2 regions of the Pseudoalteromonas sp. PAR1 genome follow, and region 2 is predicted to be linked to the other one. Evidence: predicted binding sites of a transcription regulator. Region 2 holds the regulator's gene; the other holds the start of a gene.
What was found. The regulator sigma-54, encoded in region 2, starts transcription at its own class of promoters, with help from an activator protein. The targets are predictions, from matches to a motif close to GTTGGCACGNNNNTNGNNT.

Region 1 (8,207 bases), on a different contig from region 2:
CAAGAGAAGGGTATTGATCAATTGTTGAATTGATTAGATCGTCACCTTGTTTGATTAAATCATCACGTAGCGTTTCGATTTTGTTCATCAAAACATCCGCTTGGTTGTTTTTGTTGAGCATAATATCGATCATCGCTTGGATTTCATCAACGTTTTCAGTAGTACGTAATACTTTTGCGATATAGTTTAAGTTACGACGGTAAGCATCGCTCTTATCACTTACTTTATCAGAAACAACAAGGGCTTCTTTTAAATCGTGATTGAGTGGTAAGCGATCGCGTTGCTTTTTCGGCATTTTCGCGATTTCAGCACCCAAACCATGATATTGCATGGCTTCACGTTTTAACTCGCTTTTTGATACGTAAATAATTTCTTCTTCGATAAGTGGCTTTTTCTTCTTCGCCATAAGGATGCTCATTCAGTAAACTTAACTATTCGCTATTATACGTCATTTAGTTAATGATTAATATTAGCTGATGCACGTCTCGCAGTGTGTTAGCATTCGCTACACTATAAAAAATATCAGAACCTAGGACACACAAGATGAAAGATCCTATTTATCAACACATTTCTGAAGTGAAAGACGCGGTAAGCGAAGTACTTGAGCATGCAAGAAAGTTGGGTGCTACTGCTGCAGAAGCGGCGATGTCGAGCACGTCAGGTTTGTCTGTTAGTACGCGCATGGGCGAAGTTGAAACAATAGAGTTTAACCAAGACGGTGGCTTAGGTATTAGTGTTTATGTGGGGAATAACAAAGGCTCTGCTTCAACGGCTGATTTAAACCCTAAAACATTACGTACAGTGGTCGAAAAAGCCATTGATATTGCTAAATTCACTTCAGATGATCCATACAATGGTATCGCTGATAAAGAACTGCTTGAATTCGCACCACTTGATTTAGATCTGTATCACCCGTGGGAAGTAAGCCCAGAGCAAGGTATTGAGCTTTGCCATCAAGCAGAGCAGGCGGCACTAAACGCCGATGAGCGTATTGTAAATTCAGACGGTGCGAGTTTTTCTTCTCACCAAGGTTTGCGTGTTTATGGCAACAGCCATGGCATGATTGCAGGTTACCCGCGCACGCGTCATAGCATTAGCACCATGGTGATTGGTAAAGATGGCGAGCAAATGCAGCGCGATTCTGCTTATACCGTAGCGCGACATAAAGATGATTTAAACGATGCTGCAAAAGTAGGCCTCGAAGCGGCAACAGAAACATTGGCTAAGCTTAATAGTCAAAAGCTAGGTACTATGAAAGTGCCAGTTATCTTCAGAGCAGATATTGCCAACTCACTATTCGGTCATTTAGTGTCTGCGATTGGTGGTGGCGCGCTTTACCGTAAATCGAGCTTCTTGCTTGATAGCTTAGGCACAAAAGTATTTAGTGATTGTGTAAATATTTCTGAGCGTCCACATTTATTAAAAGGCTTAGCGTCTTCACCATTCGACTCGGAAGGGTTAAAAACTATCGACCGTGAAATTATTCAAGGTGGTGAGCTTCAAACATATCTATTAGCAAGCTACGCTGCACGTAAACTGTCTATGACACCAACGGGTCATGCTGGTGGTATTCATAACTGGTTAGTTGAGCAAACTCATGCTGACTTAAAAGCACTCTTAAAAACTATGGGCACAGGTTTACTAGTAACCGAGCTTATGGGTCAAGGTGTGAACACTGTAACGGGTGATTACTCACGTGGCGCGGCGGGTTTCTGGGTTGAGAATGGCGAAATCCAATACCCAGTCAGTGAAATCACAATTGCTGGTAACTTAAAAGATATGTTTAAAGCGGTAGTCGGTTTAGGTGGTGATATCGAGCGCCGTGGCGGTATTCAAACCGGCTCTGTATTGATTGAACAAATGCAGGTTGCTGGTAGCTGATTCATCAATAACTACTCAATTTTTAAAGCCTCACGTTTGTGGGGCTTTTTTATTTGAAAAAGTGCTTTACCTGAACTTAACTTGAGGTTTTATCTTGATGGCAGTTTAAAAATAAAAAGGAAAACTACCATGTATTTAGAGCACGTAAACCTTGTTGTTAGTAATGTTGATGCCATGCTGCACTTTTATAAAGCCGCATTCCCACATTGGCGGGTGCGTAGCCAAGGTGATAGCACATGGTCAGGCAAGCCGCGTAAATGGCTGCACTTTGGTGATGATTACCAATATCTTGCACTGAGTGATAACGGTGAAGACGAAAACCGTGATTTAGCAGGGCACCAAGTGGGCCTTGCTCATTTTGCTTATGTGACAAACGATATTAATGCCGTAATTGAACGTTTGGTTGACGCTGGTTATGAAATAGATAAACAGGGTCCAGAAAACCCCTATCGTAAAAATGTATATTTTATCGATCCCGCAGGTTTTGAAGTTGAGTTTGTAGAGTATTTCAGTGATATACCGAGTGAGAGAAATAATGACTTGTAGCTAGAGCTGTCAGCTTTTAGCTGTCAGTTTTGAGCCGAGCGGTGTTGTTTTAGGCCTTTACCAAAGGCCTGCCTCTTAAGAGGTACTTTAGTGCTGAAAGTATTTGCACAAAGAGAAGTGAATGAGAAGAGAATGAGGGAACCTCAAGATCATTTTTTACTTCCTCTAAAGCGCAGCGCCTCTTAACCTCTTTGTGCGATTAAATGTCTTTGATGTGGGGGTGAAGTTTAGTGAGCTTTCAGCTGTCAGTTTGAAGCCGAGCGGTGTTGTTTGTAGGTCAGGTATTGATTGATGGAATAGCGTTGTATGTAAGATGCGTCAAGCAAGCGTGACGCCTACGGTGTAGGGGCCTTTTAACGCCGAACAGCTTTACTTTATTCACGGCTAAAGCTGTTCCCACGTTTGACGTAGGCGTGAAATTTATTTCGCGCGCATTCTAGTAGGTCGTGCTTTAGCGCGTCATTGGTGAAACGTATGCAATATCTTGTCGCCATAAATGACGACCACATTAACATAATCGCAACTCGCAACTTTTACTACATCTTATTCATCTCTTTCCAACTGGCTTTTAGACTGTTGGCAAAGCTGATGAACTTTTCTTTCATGGTACGTTTAACTGAAATCTCGACTGAGCCTAGCCATACATTACCTTCAATGGTAATGGTTGGGCCTTGGCCTTTATTTAAGGCGACTGATCTGTTCTCTACACTGCCAATAACGCTGAACAGCTTTGATACCACATTGACATGTTCTGGCACATAGATTTCGTCGTTACCTAAAATACAGTTCACGTAAATAGTGACATGTTGGTGCTGGAAAATCGCTTCGCTAAAATCGAGCTCAATTGAACCTAAGCAGTTTGTAAGGTGAATTTCTTTTGGCACTACCCACTGGCCGCTGCGCTCATTTGAACCCAAAATACTACGAAGCTGCAGACTTTCGTTATCGCTGCTGTGGCCATAATGAGGTTTAAATTGCGCATGCTTTTGCGATTTGTAGTCAATATCAGCTTTAAGCTCTAAGTCCGCAACAAGTTCAACGAGTACTTCGTTGCTGGTGGCTTCCATTGCTTGGTCTAAGCGGCGTTCAAATGCTTCAGCTGAAATAACAGCATGACTGTAGTTATAAATGAGTTGATCAATTACTTCTTCTCTTACTTGATCGATTGGGCGATCTTCAAGTTTAACGGCCATGGTAGTTCCCTGTTGTGATTATCAAAGTGATTTTTATGTTATTCGTAATAAAGCAAAGCTTAGGCCAAATTTTATTTTATTATAAATCAATATGTTGTGTTTTATAGTGTCAACGTTACTTAGTTAAATTAACCACAGATTAATAAAATCAGCAACTAAATGGTTATTTTTGCAATATAGTGAACTTCTTACCGAGCAGCCTGTAAATCTTTACCGAATTGAATATAAATAGTCGCTGAATGAGGGTTTAAGGTATTGAAATTAAAAAAATAAATAGTTGGCATCATAGTCGCATTGGTAAAAGTGTCTTAAATCAAAAGGAGAAGATTATGAACACTTTTAACAAATCTATGATTGCCGCTTTAGTAATTGGTGCAACAACAAGTATGTCAGCTCAGGCAAGCAGTTGGGAAAATGAAAGTAAAGATGCTTGGATTGATGGTAAGGCAGAAACTGTGCTTCTTATGAACACAAACCTTAACAACTTTGACATCAACACTGATGTAACGAATGGCAAGGTTGTACTTACAGGTAAAGTTGATAGTGAATTAGATAAAGAGCTTGCTGAAGAGCTTGTTCTTAGCCTGGATGGCGTTAGCTCTGTTGATAACAAACTAACGGTTGTTAAAAACATGAAGGCTAAGAAAATGAAAGCAGATAAAGCTGATTCAACTGAAAGCGATTTAACAGATGCGAAAATCAGTACTGTAATCACAACACGTTATTTATTTAACTCAGAAGTAGGTGGTACAGACATCGATGTTGATACCGATAACGGTGTAGTAACACTTAAAGGTACTGTTGAGTCTGATGCTGAAAAGCAATTAGCAATCAGTATCGCTGAAAACGCTGAAGACGTTCGCAAAGTAATCGATGAATTAACGATTGTTGCTGAATAACAGCAAGCCTAAATTAGCCCAGCTTTGGCTGGGCTAATAGATTTCAAGGAGTGAGTCATGGATTTAATACGTATTATTTTATCGGTTTTAATTCCACCTCTTGGCGTATTTTTACAGGTAGGTTTAGGTGCGCAGTTCTGGATTAATATTCTTTTAACCTTATTAGGGTACATTCCAGGTTTGATTCATGCTGTGTATATCATCGCTAAGCGATAATTACCTCATTAATCAGCAAGGATGAGTCAGGGAACACAGCAAGGAGCAGCTGTAGGAGTAAAGGACGATAAACCGCAAGGAGTTTACAGTATGGACAATGTAGCACAGCAAAAAGGACAGCAAGGAAGTAACAAAGCGTTATGGAGTAGCGCACAATGGCAACGCTTTATGGATAAAGTGAACGGAGATGACAGCAAGGGATAAGCTCAGGCTTGGAGCCAAACAGGATGAAGCTAGCGTAAGGAGGTGACTATATGGAACAAGTACAAACGCAACCAACACAAGGATTGACCGACAAAGGAGTTGCTTTATGGAATAAGCAACAGTGGCATGAATTTATGGAACACGCGAAAGCGGTTGCGCCACGATTAACAGGGAAGGCTGACGATAAAAACCCGATGTCATCTTCAGGTGACATCGGGTTTTTAATAACTTCGGCAATTTATCTTTATAACTTAAACTGATTTACTGTCTTATTTAAAGACGCTGCCAATTCATTTAAATCACGTGCTTCATCTGCCAATTCATGAGCATGATCCGCAGTGCTATTAACAAGGTGGTTAATAGCCGCCAGGCTATTATTAATATCTTCTGCAACCACAGTTTGCTGTTCTGTTGAAGTCGCAATTTGATGACTCTGATCTTGTACATTTGTCACTGATTGCGCGATATCTTGCAGTGCTTGCAATACAATTTGCGTTTGCTCAACGGAGCCTTCAGCACGCTCTTGACCCTGTTGCATCATAGTTGATGCTTGTTGAGCAATTTGCTGTAAGCGACTGATCATATTTCGAATATCATCCGTTGATTCTTGCGTTCTGCTTGCTAGTGAACGAACTTCGTCAGCCACAACAGCAAAGCCTCGCCCTTGCTCACCGGCTCGTGCCGCTTCAATTGCTGCATTAAGTGCTAGTAAGTTAGTTTGCTCTGCAATTGAGTTGATTACGTCGATCACAGCGCCAATGTTGCCACTTTCTTGTTCAAGACCTGCAACTACTTTAGATGCTTCGCCGATGTGGCTTGCAAGCGCAGTCATTACTGACTGAGCTTGTGTAGAGCGCTTAGTGCCATCGACTGTAATGGCTTGCACTTCTTCGGCTGCATTATTGGTATGCTGCGCATTACGTGAAATTTCGAGTACTGTAGATGCCATTTCAGTAACAGCGGCACTTACACTATCAACTTGTTGTTTTTCTTGCTGAATTTCATCATTGGTTTTTTGCGATACAATTTTCAGCTGACTAGCTGCTTGGCTCAGCTGCTCTGCTTGCGCGGCTGTGTTGAGCATCATTGCACGTAATTTATCGATGAAGGTGTTCATATGATGAGCAAGCTGGCCAACTTCGTCCTGACTATGAATTTCAATTTTTTGTGTTAAATCGCCATCGCCTGATGCGATATCACGCATGATGTAAGTCAGTTTTGTAAGAGGTTTGGTGATCATTTGCGTGGCCCAAAAGATCATCGCAATGATAATCGCAAGGATGATGATTAATGATGTAGTGGTTGTCATCACCGCATCGTTAACTGGCTCATCAATCATGCTAGTTGGGATCAAAATCCCGACATACCAATCAAGATATGGACTTTCTAGTTCAAGGCGATTGTATACAACGTAATATTGCTCACCTTTAAATGTGACATAGCTGCTACCATCTTTTTGGCTTTTCATCGCGCGGTTTAATTCGCTAAAGCCTGATGTGTCGCTAAATTGTTTTTCGAGGGCATCTAAGCCTTCTTTACCATTAGGGCCTTCGTCAGTCACAGATAATTTATGGCCAGTACGCTCAGAGAAGTGAACAACCTTTTGATTGCCATCTAGCAAGAAGCCAAAACCTTGGCCATTAAAGCGAATGGCCTCAACCATGTCGTTGATATTGTTGAGCTGTAAATCAACCCCACCAAAACCAACAAGTTTGTTTTGTTTATTATAAACTGGCTGTTGCACAACCGCTGAGGCATTACCTGTGGTTAAATCTACAGAAATAGGGCCAACATAAAGTTTGTTGATCTTTAAAGCATCTTGCCACCAACCACGTTTATAAGCGTAATAAGGCTGGCCATTGTAGTGGGTGGTTCGCTCGTTTTCTTTAAAGTATTCGCCTGTTGTTGCTGATGCAAAGAAGGCCGATAGAATGTTGTCATCGTTACCACTGATACGAACAAAATCTTGATTAACGTTGTCGTATCCTGGTTGGTTATCAAGGCTTTGATCACGTTTAGTCCAGTTGTCAAACCAGTTTACTAAGTGCGGATTTGTTACGAAGGTTTCAACAACTTTACCGTATTTAGCAAAGTAACCTTGCATTGACAGTCGTTCGCTTTGTAAGTAGCTATCAGCTTCGCGTTGAATCGCTTTGCGAGATAGGTCAGCAATATGATTAACAAAGAAACTAGACGCGATGATCAGTAGTACACTAATCGTCCCGCCAATCAGCAGTAATATTTTTTTACGTAAAGAGAGATTGTTTAACATAGGTGCACGTATTTTTATTATCGGTTAGAGTTATCTATCTAATCATATTTGCGCTTAAATCGCTACTTTGCAAAACGGTAGTTATTAATAAAATATTACAAAATACATAGGGTAAGTTACTAAATGGTTGTGAATGATAATAAAATGGTAGTGCTAGGTGCAGGTTGGTTGGGGCAAGCTCTTTGTCTTAAGGCAAAGGGGTTGGCGTGGCAGGTGCAGGGGACACACCGTAGTCGCGATCACGAACATGACTTTCAGCGTCAGTTTGCACTTGAAGATGGTGTACTTAAACATGACGTATCACTTGAAGGAGCATGGTGGGTGTGTGCAATTCCACCGCGTAGCCGCAGCTCAGAAAGTAATTATTTAGATACATTGCAAGCTGGGCTTGAACTTGCCAAACACCTAAATTGTAAAGGCTTTATTTTATGTTCTTCGACAGGTGTTTACCCAACTGACAATGGTTGTTACGACGAAAGCACAGAAATTAACTGCCAATCAGCACGCCAACAAACATTATACGATGCGGAGCAATTAGTGCTAAATGCGGGTGGCAAGGCATTGCGCTTAGCGGGACTTGTAGGCCCCGAACGTGACCCAGGTAAGTTTGTTGCAGGTAAAGAGCTTACTAGCTCAAGTCAGCAAGTGGTGAACATGGTACAACAGCAAGATGTAATAGCGGCGATTTTTTCAGTGCTTGAAAACTGGTCTAACGCCAATAGCATTTATAACGTTGTTAACCCAGCGCATCCAACAAAAGCGGACTACTACCAGCAAAAATGCTCTGAACTGGGTAATCAACCACCCACCTTTACAAGTCATGAAGCTGGCGAACGTATCATTGATGGTTCGGCTATTGAGGCGCTGAACTTTCACTATCAATTGCCAATTTAATTACTTTTTAAAGGTTAAGTGACCGCCGAGTCTGTATTTACTACCTGGTGAGACTAAGCGTGCAAAGCTTACAATGCCATTTGCTGACCACGTTCGGCGGAT
Region 2 (8,207 bases):
TGGGTAATATTGTAGGCTCGAACATTTTCAACCTACTCGCTGTTTTACCACTGGCTGGGATCATCAACCCATCGATTATCGACCCATCTGCAGCGAACCGCGATGCCCTTATCATGATTGCAGCTACTTTAGTGCTGATTGCCATGTCATTGAACTTTAAAGGTGCTCGCCGCATCAATAGAGTAGAAGGTGGCTTTTTGTTAGTCGCATTTATTGCATATCAAGGCTATATTTTTAGCCAAATAGGATAATCAATGACCCAGCTAAATTTTATTGCGCAAGGTAAGCGCGTTCTTGAAATTGAAGCGCAAGCTTTACACGAAATAGATCAGTACATCGATGAACATTTCGAGCAAGCTTGTCAGCTAATGTACCAATGCACAGGCCGTATCATCGTTATAGGCATGGGTAAGTCTGGCCACATTGGCAATAAAATAGCTGCCACATTAGCAAGCACTGGTACACCGGCATTTTTCGTTCATCCTGGCGAAGCAAGCCATGGCGACCTAGGGATGATCACTCGAGATGATGTAGTAATGTGCATTTCGAATTCGGGTGAAACCAGTGAAGTGTTAAGCATTATTCCTGTTATTAAACGAATTGGCGCAAAAATGATTTCGCTAACAGGTAACCCTGACTCAACAATGGCAAAGCTCTCTAATGTGCATGTTTGCATTAAAGTTAGCCAAGAAGCATGCCCACTGGGTCTTGCGCCAACGGCAAGCACTACAGCAACCTTGGTTATGGGTGATGCAATGGCTGTTGCTTTACTCGAAACACGTGGCTTTACAGCCGATGACTTTGCATTATCTCATCCCGGAGGTAGCCTAGGTAAACGCTTGTTGCTTACATTAAACGATGTAATGCACAGTGGTGATGCAACACCAATAGTGCACGAGTCGCAAAGCATTAAAGATGCGCTTATTGAAATGTCTGCGAAGGGGTTAGGTATGACAGCCGTGGTCGCGGAAGACCAAAAACTCTGCGGCTTATTTACGGATGGTGATTTACGTCGTATTTTAGAGCAACGTATTGATATTCATAGTACCGCCATTAGCCAGGTCATGACGCGCTCATGTACTACAGCCAGTGCAGAGATGCTGGCTGCTGAGGCGTTAAATATTATGGAACGCAAACGTATCAACGGCTTGATTGTAATCGATAAAAATAACACACCGATTGGCGCGCTTAATATGCAAGACCTATTAAAAGCAGGAGTTCTGTAAGTAATGACATTCGCCGAGCTATACCAGCCCCTTAGTCCTGATGTAAGTCAGCGTGCTCAAAAAGTTAAGTTACTAATATGTGATATTGATGGCGTTTTTTCTGATGGCAGAATTTATCTTGGAAATCAGGGCGAAGAGCTTAAAGCATTTAATACCAAAGATGGCTTTGGCATCAAAGCACTCATTAATAGTGGCTTTGAAGTTGCCGTTATTACCGGGCGCCATTCACAAATAGTTCAGCAGCGAATGACTAGCCTAACCGTACAGCATATTTATCAAGGCCAAGAAACAAAGCTGATTGCATACCAAGAGTTAAAAGATAAACTTGGCCTAGAAGATGAGCAAATAGCGTACATTGGTGACGATGGCCCTGATTTGCCTGTAATGGAAAAAGTAGGCTTTGCGGTAGCAGTCAATGATGCGCACCCATTGATAAAAAAACTGGCTCACTATACGACCATGCTACCGGGTGGCTTTGGCGCTGTACGTGAATTAACAGATTTACTGATGTTAGAAAACGGTAAGCCGTTAACTAGCGATGGAACCAGCACATGAATATAGCCCGTATTTTACTGAGTATTGTTTTTGTTTGTTGCATGGTGTGGTTGTGGTATCCGTACTTTAACCAAACAACAAACACAATAAATAGTGAAGACGAGATTATTGCAACTCCCGATTATACGGCCGTTGCACTAAAGCAAACCGCTTATGATGAGCAAGGCAAGATTAGCCATAAAGTGGCTGCTGCAAAAATGGAGCTGTATCAGCAACTTGGGTTTACCTTTTTTGAGCAACCTATTTTTACACTTTATGGCGACCAGCAAATTTGGCAAGTAAAAGCTAAAGAAGCCACCTTATATGAAAACGATCAGCTTATTTTTGAAGGCGATGTTGTTGCTAAAAACTTAACCCATAATGGCATGATCGAAGATATTAAAGCTGAAAACATTAACGTTGATATAGAACAAATGACCATGTTTTCGAAGCAACCTGTGACGCTAACAGGACCAAATTTAAAAATTACCGGTAAAGGCCTAAAAGCTAATTTAAAAACCGAGATTGTAGAGTTAACTAACCATACACGAACCATATACTATGACCAATAAACTGAAGAAATTACTCCTGATCCCAAGCTTATTGATTGCCTTTTCAGGCGTAGCTGCCGAGCAGACAGGCGCACAAATTAGCATAAGCTCAGATCGCCAAACTGGTAAGCTAAAAGATGGCGTTGGTATATTTGAAGGCAATGTCGAAATTATACATGGTAACCGCCGGATCACAGCCGAACGCCTTGAAGCCCATGGTGGTGATACAGAAGGTACTGTTGAGTTAATTATCGCCACAGGTAAGCCTGCTTATTTTGAAGAAAAGCAAGCAGATGGCACGGTAATGAGCGCCAGTGCAGAAGAAGTTCGCTACGACGTAGCCAAGCGCTTCTTAACTTTAAATGGCGAAGCCGAAGTGACTCAAGCAGGCCAAAAAGTAACAGCGAAAAGCATTACCTATGATATGGCACAACAACTAATTAGCGCAGAAAAAGATGAAAACTCAACAGACCGTGTACACACAATCTTAGTGCCTGTAGACAACAAACAAGACGATAAAGGCCAACCATGAGCACATTAAAAGCAGAGCTTTTAGCAAAAAGCTATAAAGGCCGCCAAGTTGTCAAAAATGTGGGTCTTGAAGTTGAAGCGGGCAGTATCGTTGGTTTGCTTGGCCCAAATGGCGCAGGCAAAACCACCACTTTCTATATGATTGTTGGCTTAGTACCTAGCGATAAAGGCAAGATCAGCATTGATGATAACGATATTACACTTTTGCCAATGCATAGCCGAGCACGTTTAGGGATTGGTTACCTACCACAAGAGTCATCTATTTTTAGAAAGTTAACGGTTTATCAAAACCTAATGGCTATTTTAGAAACGCGTAAAGATTTAAATAAACAAGGCCGAGAAGAAACACTCAACAACTTACTTGATGAATTTAGTATTCAGCATATTCGTGATAGTCAAGGCATGGCCTTATCTGGGGGCGAGCGTCGTCGCGTAGAAATTGCTCGGGCATTAGCAGCAAACCCTAAATTTATCTTGTTAGATGAGCCTTTTGCTGGTGTTGATCCTATTTCAGTGTTAGATATAAAGAAAATTATTGAACACTTAAAAAATCGTGGTATTGGTGTATTAATCACTGACCATAATGTTAGAGAAACCCTTGATGTTTGTGAAAAAGCCTACATTGTTTCTCATGGGGAGCTAATTGCATCAGGAACACCTGAGCATGTTTTAGCTGACCAAACCGTACGCGATGTGTATCTAGGTGAGCAATTCAGGCTATAACCAATAAGCCACCATCTAGCGCATCTGCTAAACTAAATAACAATGACAATAAATCGATATAAATTTACCTGTGACTGCACAGGTGTCGATAACACATAAAAGGATTGTTAGGGATACATGAGGCAATCATTACAGCTGCGCATGGGCCAGCAACTTACAATGACTCCACAACTGCAACAAGCAATTCGCTTGCTGCAGCTTAGTACATTGGATCTCCAGCAAGAAATTCAAGAAGCACTTGATAGTAACCCTCTGCTTGAAGTGGAAGAAGCAGATTACAACGATGAAAACATTGGTAAGAACGAGCAAAAAGCTGAATCTGATGATACTCAGCTAAGTGCATCGGCCGAAGAAGCGCCGAGTGAGTACGAACAAGAAAGCAGCGATGCCCTTAACAAAGACACCGTAAGTGACGATTTAGCCATGGATGTGACATGGGATGAGTACATGAGTGCTGCCCCATCAACATCATCAGGTCCAATGCCAGAAGATGAGTCAATTTATCAAGGTGCATCGACTGAAACCCTCCATGAATACCTTATGTGGCAATTACAACTCACACCATTTAGCCCAACTGACGAAGCGATCGCTGTCGCCATCGTAGAGGCAATTGATGACTCAGGTATTTTAACTGTTAGCTGCGAAGACATAGTCGAAAGTTTTAATCAAAATAATGATGAAGAAGAAATCGAACTAGATGAAGTCGAAGCGGTCTTAAAGAGAATACAGTTGTTTGATCCAGTAGGGATTGGTGCCCGTAGCTTACAAGAGTGCTTATGTATCCAGCTTCGCCAATTCGATGCGAGTACGCCGTATTTAGCTGAAACTAAAATGGTTTTATCTGAGCATATTGAATTATTAGCAAGTCGCGACTATCGCACTTTGATGAAAAAGACTAAGCTTAAAGAAAGCGAACTAAAAGAAGTAATGACGCTGATCCACAGCTTAAACCCTAAGCCAGCAGACAGCATAGTTCGCGAAGAGTCTGAGTACGTTATACCCGATGTATCGGTTAAAAAAGTTAAAGGTCGTTGGGTCGTTGAACTAAACCCAGATTGTATGCCAAAAATTAGAGTGAATAGCCAATATGCAGCTATGTCACGCTCAGTAAAATCGAGCAGCGATAGCCAGTTTATTCGCTCTCATTTACAAGAAGCTAAATGGTTTATTAAAAGCTTAGAGAGCCGTAACGATACACTTTTAAAAGTGACCAATTGTATCGTACAGCAACAACAAGCATTTTTTGAACATGGCCCAGAAGCCATGAAACCAATGGTGCTGAACGATGTCGCAGAAATGGTCGAAATGCATGAATCGACAATTTCACGTGTTACAACACAAAAATACATGCACACCCCTCGCGGGATTTTTGAGTTGAAATATTTCTTCTCAAGCCATGTCAGCACAGAAAACGGTGGTGAGTGTTCATCAACAGCAATTCGCGCTTTGATCAAAAAGCTTATCGCTGCAGAAAACTCAGCTAAACCATTGAGTGATAGTAAAATTGCAGATATATTGGCTGAGCAAGGAATTAAAGTAGCTAGACGCACAATTGCAAAATATCGAGAGTCTCTAGCGATACCTCCGTCTAATCAGCGTAAGAGTTTGATTTAGACGTTTTACATAGAAGGAAAATGCTTATGCAACTAAATTTAACTGGTCGTCATGTAGAAATCACTGATTCATTAAGAGACTATGTAAACAGCAAGTTTGCAAAACTAGAAAGGCATTTTGACCACATTAATAATGTACATGTCATTCTAGATGTAGAAAAATTAAGCCAAAAAGCAGAAGCAACTTTACATGTAAATGGAGGCGAGCTCTTTGCCTCAACTGCACACCAAGATATGTATGCAGCCATTGACTCGCTAATCGACAAACTAGATCGTCAAGTCATTAAACACAAAGAGAAATTAGCTCGACACTAAATTATGAAACTTAGTTCACTTACTAACCAGGACTGCAGCAAAGCTGCGGTCCTTTTTAATAGCAAAAAAAGAATCCTTGAATATATCAGCGAGCTGGCTCACCAGCAGCTTCCTCATTTATCTCAACAAGACGTCCTTGATGCCTTACTCAATAGAGAAAAATTAGGCAGTACAGGTATTGGTCGTGGCATTGCTATTCCACATGGCCGCATGAGTGGTGCAGAGCAACCACAGGCATTTGTCATAGTGAGTGAATCCCCAATCAATTTTGACGCAATTGATAACCGACCTGTGGATATTTTCGTTGCACTCATCGTACCAGATGGAGACAGCCAACTTCACCTAAAGACATTATCGACAATTGCTGATAGACTAAAAGATAAAGAGTTTTGTAAACAGTTACGTAGCGCTAAAACAGACCACGAACTGTTTCAGGTCATATCAGCAGAGGCATAAATGGAATTAATTATCATCAGCGGTCGCTCAGGCTCAGGTAAATCGGTCGCTTTACGTGTACTTGAAGACTTGGGTTACTACTGTGTTGATAATATCCCAGTCAACTTATTACCTTCGCTTGTTCGTAGCGTTTCAGACAACTATGACAAAATAGCAGTCAGCATAGATGTGCGTAACTTACCGAAAGAGCAGCAAGAGTTTAATGATATTCTTGAATACCTGCCAGGTTTCGCAAACCCAACACTGTTCTATTTAGACAGTGATGACCAAACTCTGATCAAACGCTTTTCTGAAACGCGACGCTTACATCCTCTATCGATTGACTCGCTGCCACTCGATTTAGCAATTAAGCAAGAAAGAGTATTACTGGATGTACTGATCACGCGCGCTGATTTTATGATTGATACCACCGACCTGAGTGTTCATCAGTTAGCTGAATCAATTCGTGAAAAGATCTTAGGTAAAAAAGATAAAAAGCTGATTATCACCTTTATGTCGTTTGGCTTTAAACATGGTATTCCAAAAGAAGCCGATTACGTATTTGATGCACGTTTTTTACCAAATCCACACTGGGAGCCAGACCTAAAGCCACTCACAGGCTTAGATCAACCAGTAAAAGATTACCTTGCAAGTCATAGCATAGTGCAAAAATTTACATGGCAAATTCAAACATTTGTGCAAACATGGTTGCCTCACCTTGAGCGTAACAATCGCAGCTATCTTACCATCGCAATTGGCTGTACTGGCGGGCAACATCGCTCGGTATATTTAGCGCAGACCATTGGTGATAGCTTTTCAAAAACGCATGCAAACGTAAAAATCCGCCATCGCGAGCAAGATATTTAATTGGATGCCAGATGCACGCAGAAGACACGTTTTTAATTCAAAATAAGCTTGGCTTGCACGCACGAGCAGCCACTGTTTTAGCACAACTTGCTTTGCAATTTGATGCTAAAATTATGCTTTATCAAGACGATAAAGAAGCTGAAGGTGATAGTGTTTTAGCCTTAATGCTACTTGAAAGTAGCCAAGGTAAAGAAGTGCGTGTGGTATGTGAAGGCCCAGATGCAGAGGCTGCACTGAACGCAATTGGAGAATTAATTGCACAACGCTTTCATGAACAAGAATAGCGTTTGCTAAGGCTTAACCGTTTAAGTTAAACTTAGTTCAGGTATTTATAATTCTCTTTAAATATCCTACTTTTATATCGTTCACACCTTAAAAATACAAAGCACTTAATAATTTTATCGCAGTGTGAAGATATCCTGCAAATACACCACTTAGCAACTATGCTGTATTTGCAGAATCTTTATTAATCTATTTTCAGTTGTAAGGACGCCAATGCCAGAAGCCTTTGAACAAGACTACCCACTACAACAACTTAAACAAGTGACCAAGTCACTCAATAGTGGACAATTTGTTCAGGTGCGAGGCATGCTCGCTAAAACAGCTCCGTGTGATACCGCTTTATTATTAGAGTCATCTCCCCATAAAATTCGTCGCATGCTATGGCAGTTGGTAGACCCAGATGTGCGTGGTGATGTTTTAGAAGAACTCTCTGAAGACGTACGTTTAGGTATTATTGCTCAGATGGAGCCTGAGCACATTGCTGCTGCAACCGAAGACATGGACGACGATGACTTAGGTGAAGTTCTTCGTAGCCTTCCTGACACCGTTTATCAAGACGTAGTCAGTGCAATGGACTCGCAAGATAGAGAAAGGGCAACTCAGGCACTGTCGTACCAAGAGCGTTCAGCCGGTGCCCTGATGAACAGCGATACGGTAACAATTCGTCCAGATGTTACCTTAGATGTAGTCCTGCGCTATTTACGCTTGCGTGGTGAACTACCAGAGGGTACAGATGACTTATACGTTGTTGATAAACATAACTGCTTTTTAGGCGCGCTTTCGTTAACCACATTACTGACCAACTCATCGGATAAAATTGTTCGTGATTTAATGGATGAAGAGTGTGAGTCAATCCTAATCTCAATGGATGAAAGTGATGTAGCGCAATTGTTCGAGCGTCATAACTGGATTTCAGCCCCTGTTGTTGATGATAACGCTCACTTGCTTGGTCGTATTACCATCGATGATATCGTTGACGTAATCCGTGAAGATGCTGAACATAGCATGTTAAGCCTTGCTGGTCTTGACGACGAAGAAGATACCTTTGCGCCAGTACTCAAAAGTTCGCAGCGTCGCTCTATTTGGCTGGGAGTTAACTTATTAACCGCATTGCTAGCAGCAATTGTGGC

Region 1: QL229_RS17085 (LiaF domain-containing protein) is a predicted target of sigma-54. The motif match lies at 3,671-3,689, and genes of this name have one in related genera.

The regions. Positions count from the first base shown of each region.
Region 1 covers NZ_CAMZMY010000024.1:49,656-57,862, forward strand. The annotation lists gene yjgA (ribosome biogenesis factor YjgA) at 1-406, opposite strand, end outside; gene pmbA (metalloprotease PmbA) at 544-1,881, shown strand; gene QL229_RS17080 (VOC family protein) at 2,011-2,427, shown strand; gene QL229_RS17085 (LiaF domain-containing protein) at 2,964-3,620, opposite strand; gene QL229_RS17090 (BON domain-containing protein) at 3,950-4,519, shown strand; gene QL229_RS17095 (YqaE/Pmp3 family membrane protein) at 4,577-4,735, shown strand; gene QL229_RS17100 (hypothetical protein) at 4,990-5,199, shown strand; gene QL229_RS17105 (methyl-accepting chemotaxis protein) at 5,184-7,211, opposite strand; gene QL229_RS17110 (NADP-binding protein) at 7,335-8,105, shown strand; gene hutC (histidine utilization repressor) at 8,106-8,207, opposite strand, start outside.
Region 2 covers NZ_CAMZMY010000011.1:131,975-140,181, forward strand. The annotation lists gene QL229_RS11330 (calcium/sodium antiporter) at 1-251, shown strand, start outside; gene QL229_RS11335 (KpsF/GutQ family sugar-phosphate isomerase) at 255-1,226, shown strand; gene kdsC (3-deoxy-manno-octulosonate-8-phosphatase KdsC) at 1,230-1,781, shown strand; gene lptC (LPS export ABC transporter periplasmic protein LptC) at 1,778-2,332, shown strand; gene lptA (lipopolysaccharide transport periplasmic protein LptA) at 2,322-2,843, shown strand; gene lptB (LPS export ABC transporter ATP-binding protein) at 2,840-3,565, shown strand; gene QL229_RS11360 (RNA polymerase factor sigma-54) at 3,683-5,179, shown strand; gene hpf (ribosome hibernation promoting factor) at 5,206-5,493, shown strand; gene ptsN (PTS IIA-like nitrogen regulatory protein PtsN) at 5,497-5,949, shown strand; gene rapZ (RNase adapter RapZ) at 5,950-6,795, shown strand; gene QL229_RS11380 (HPr family phosphocarrier protein) at 6,807-7,079, shown strand; gene mgtE (magnesium transporter) at 7,291-8,207, shown strand, end outside.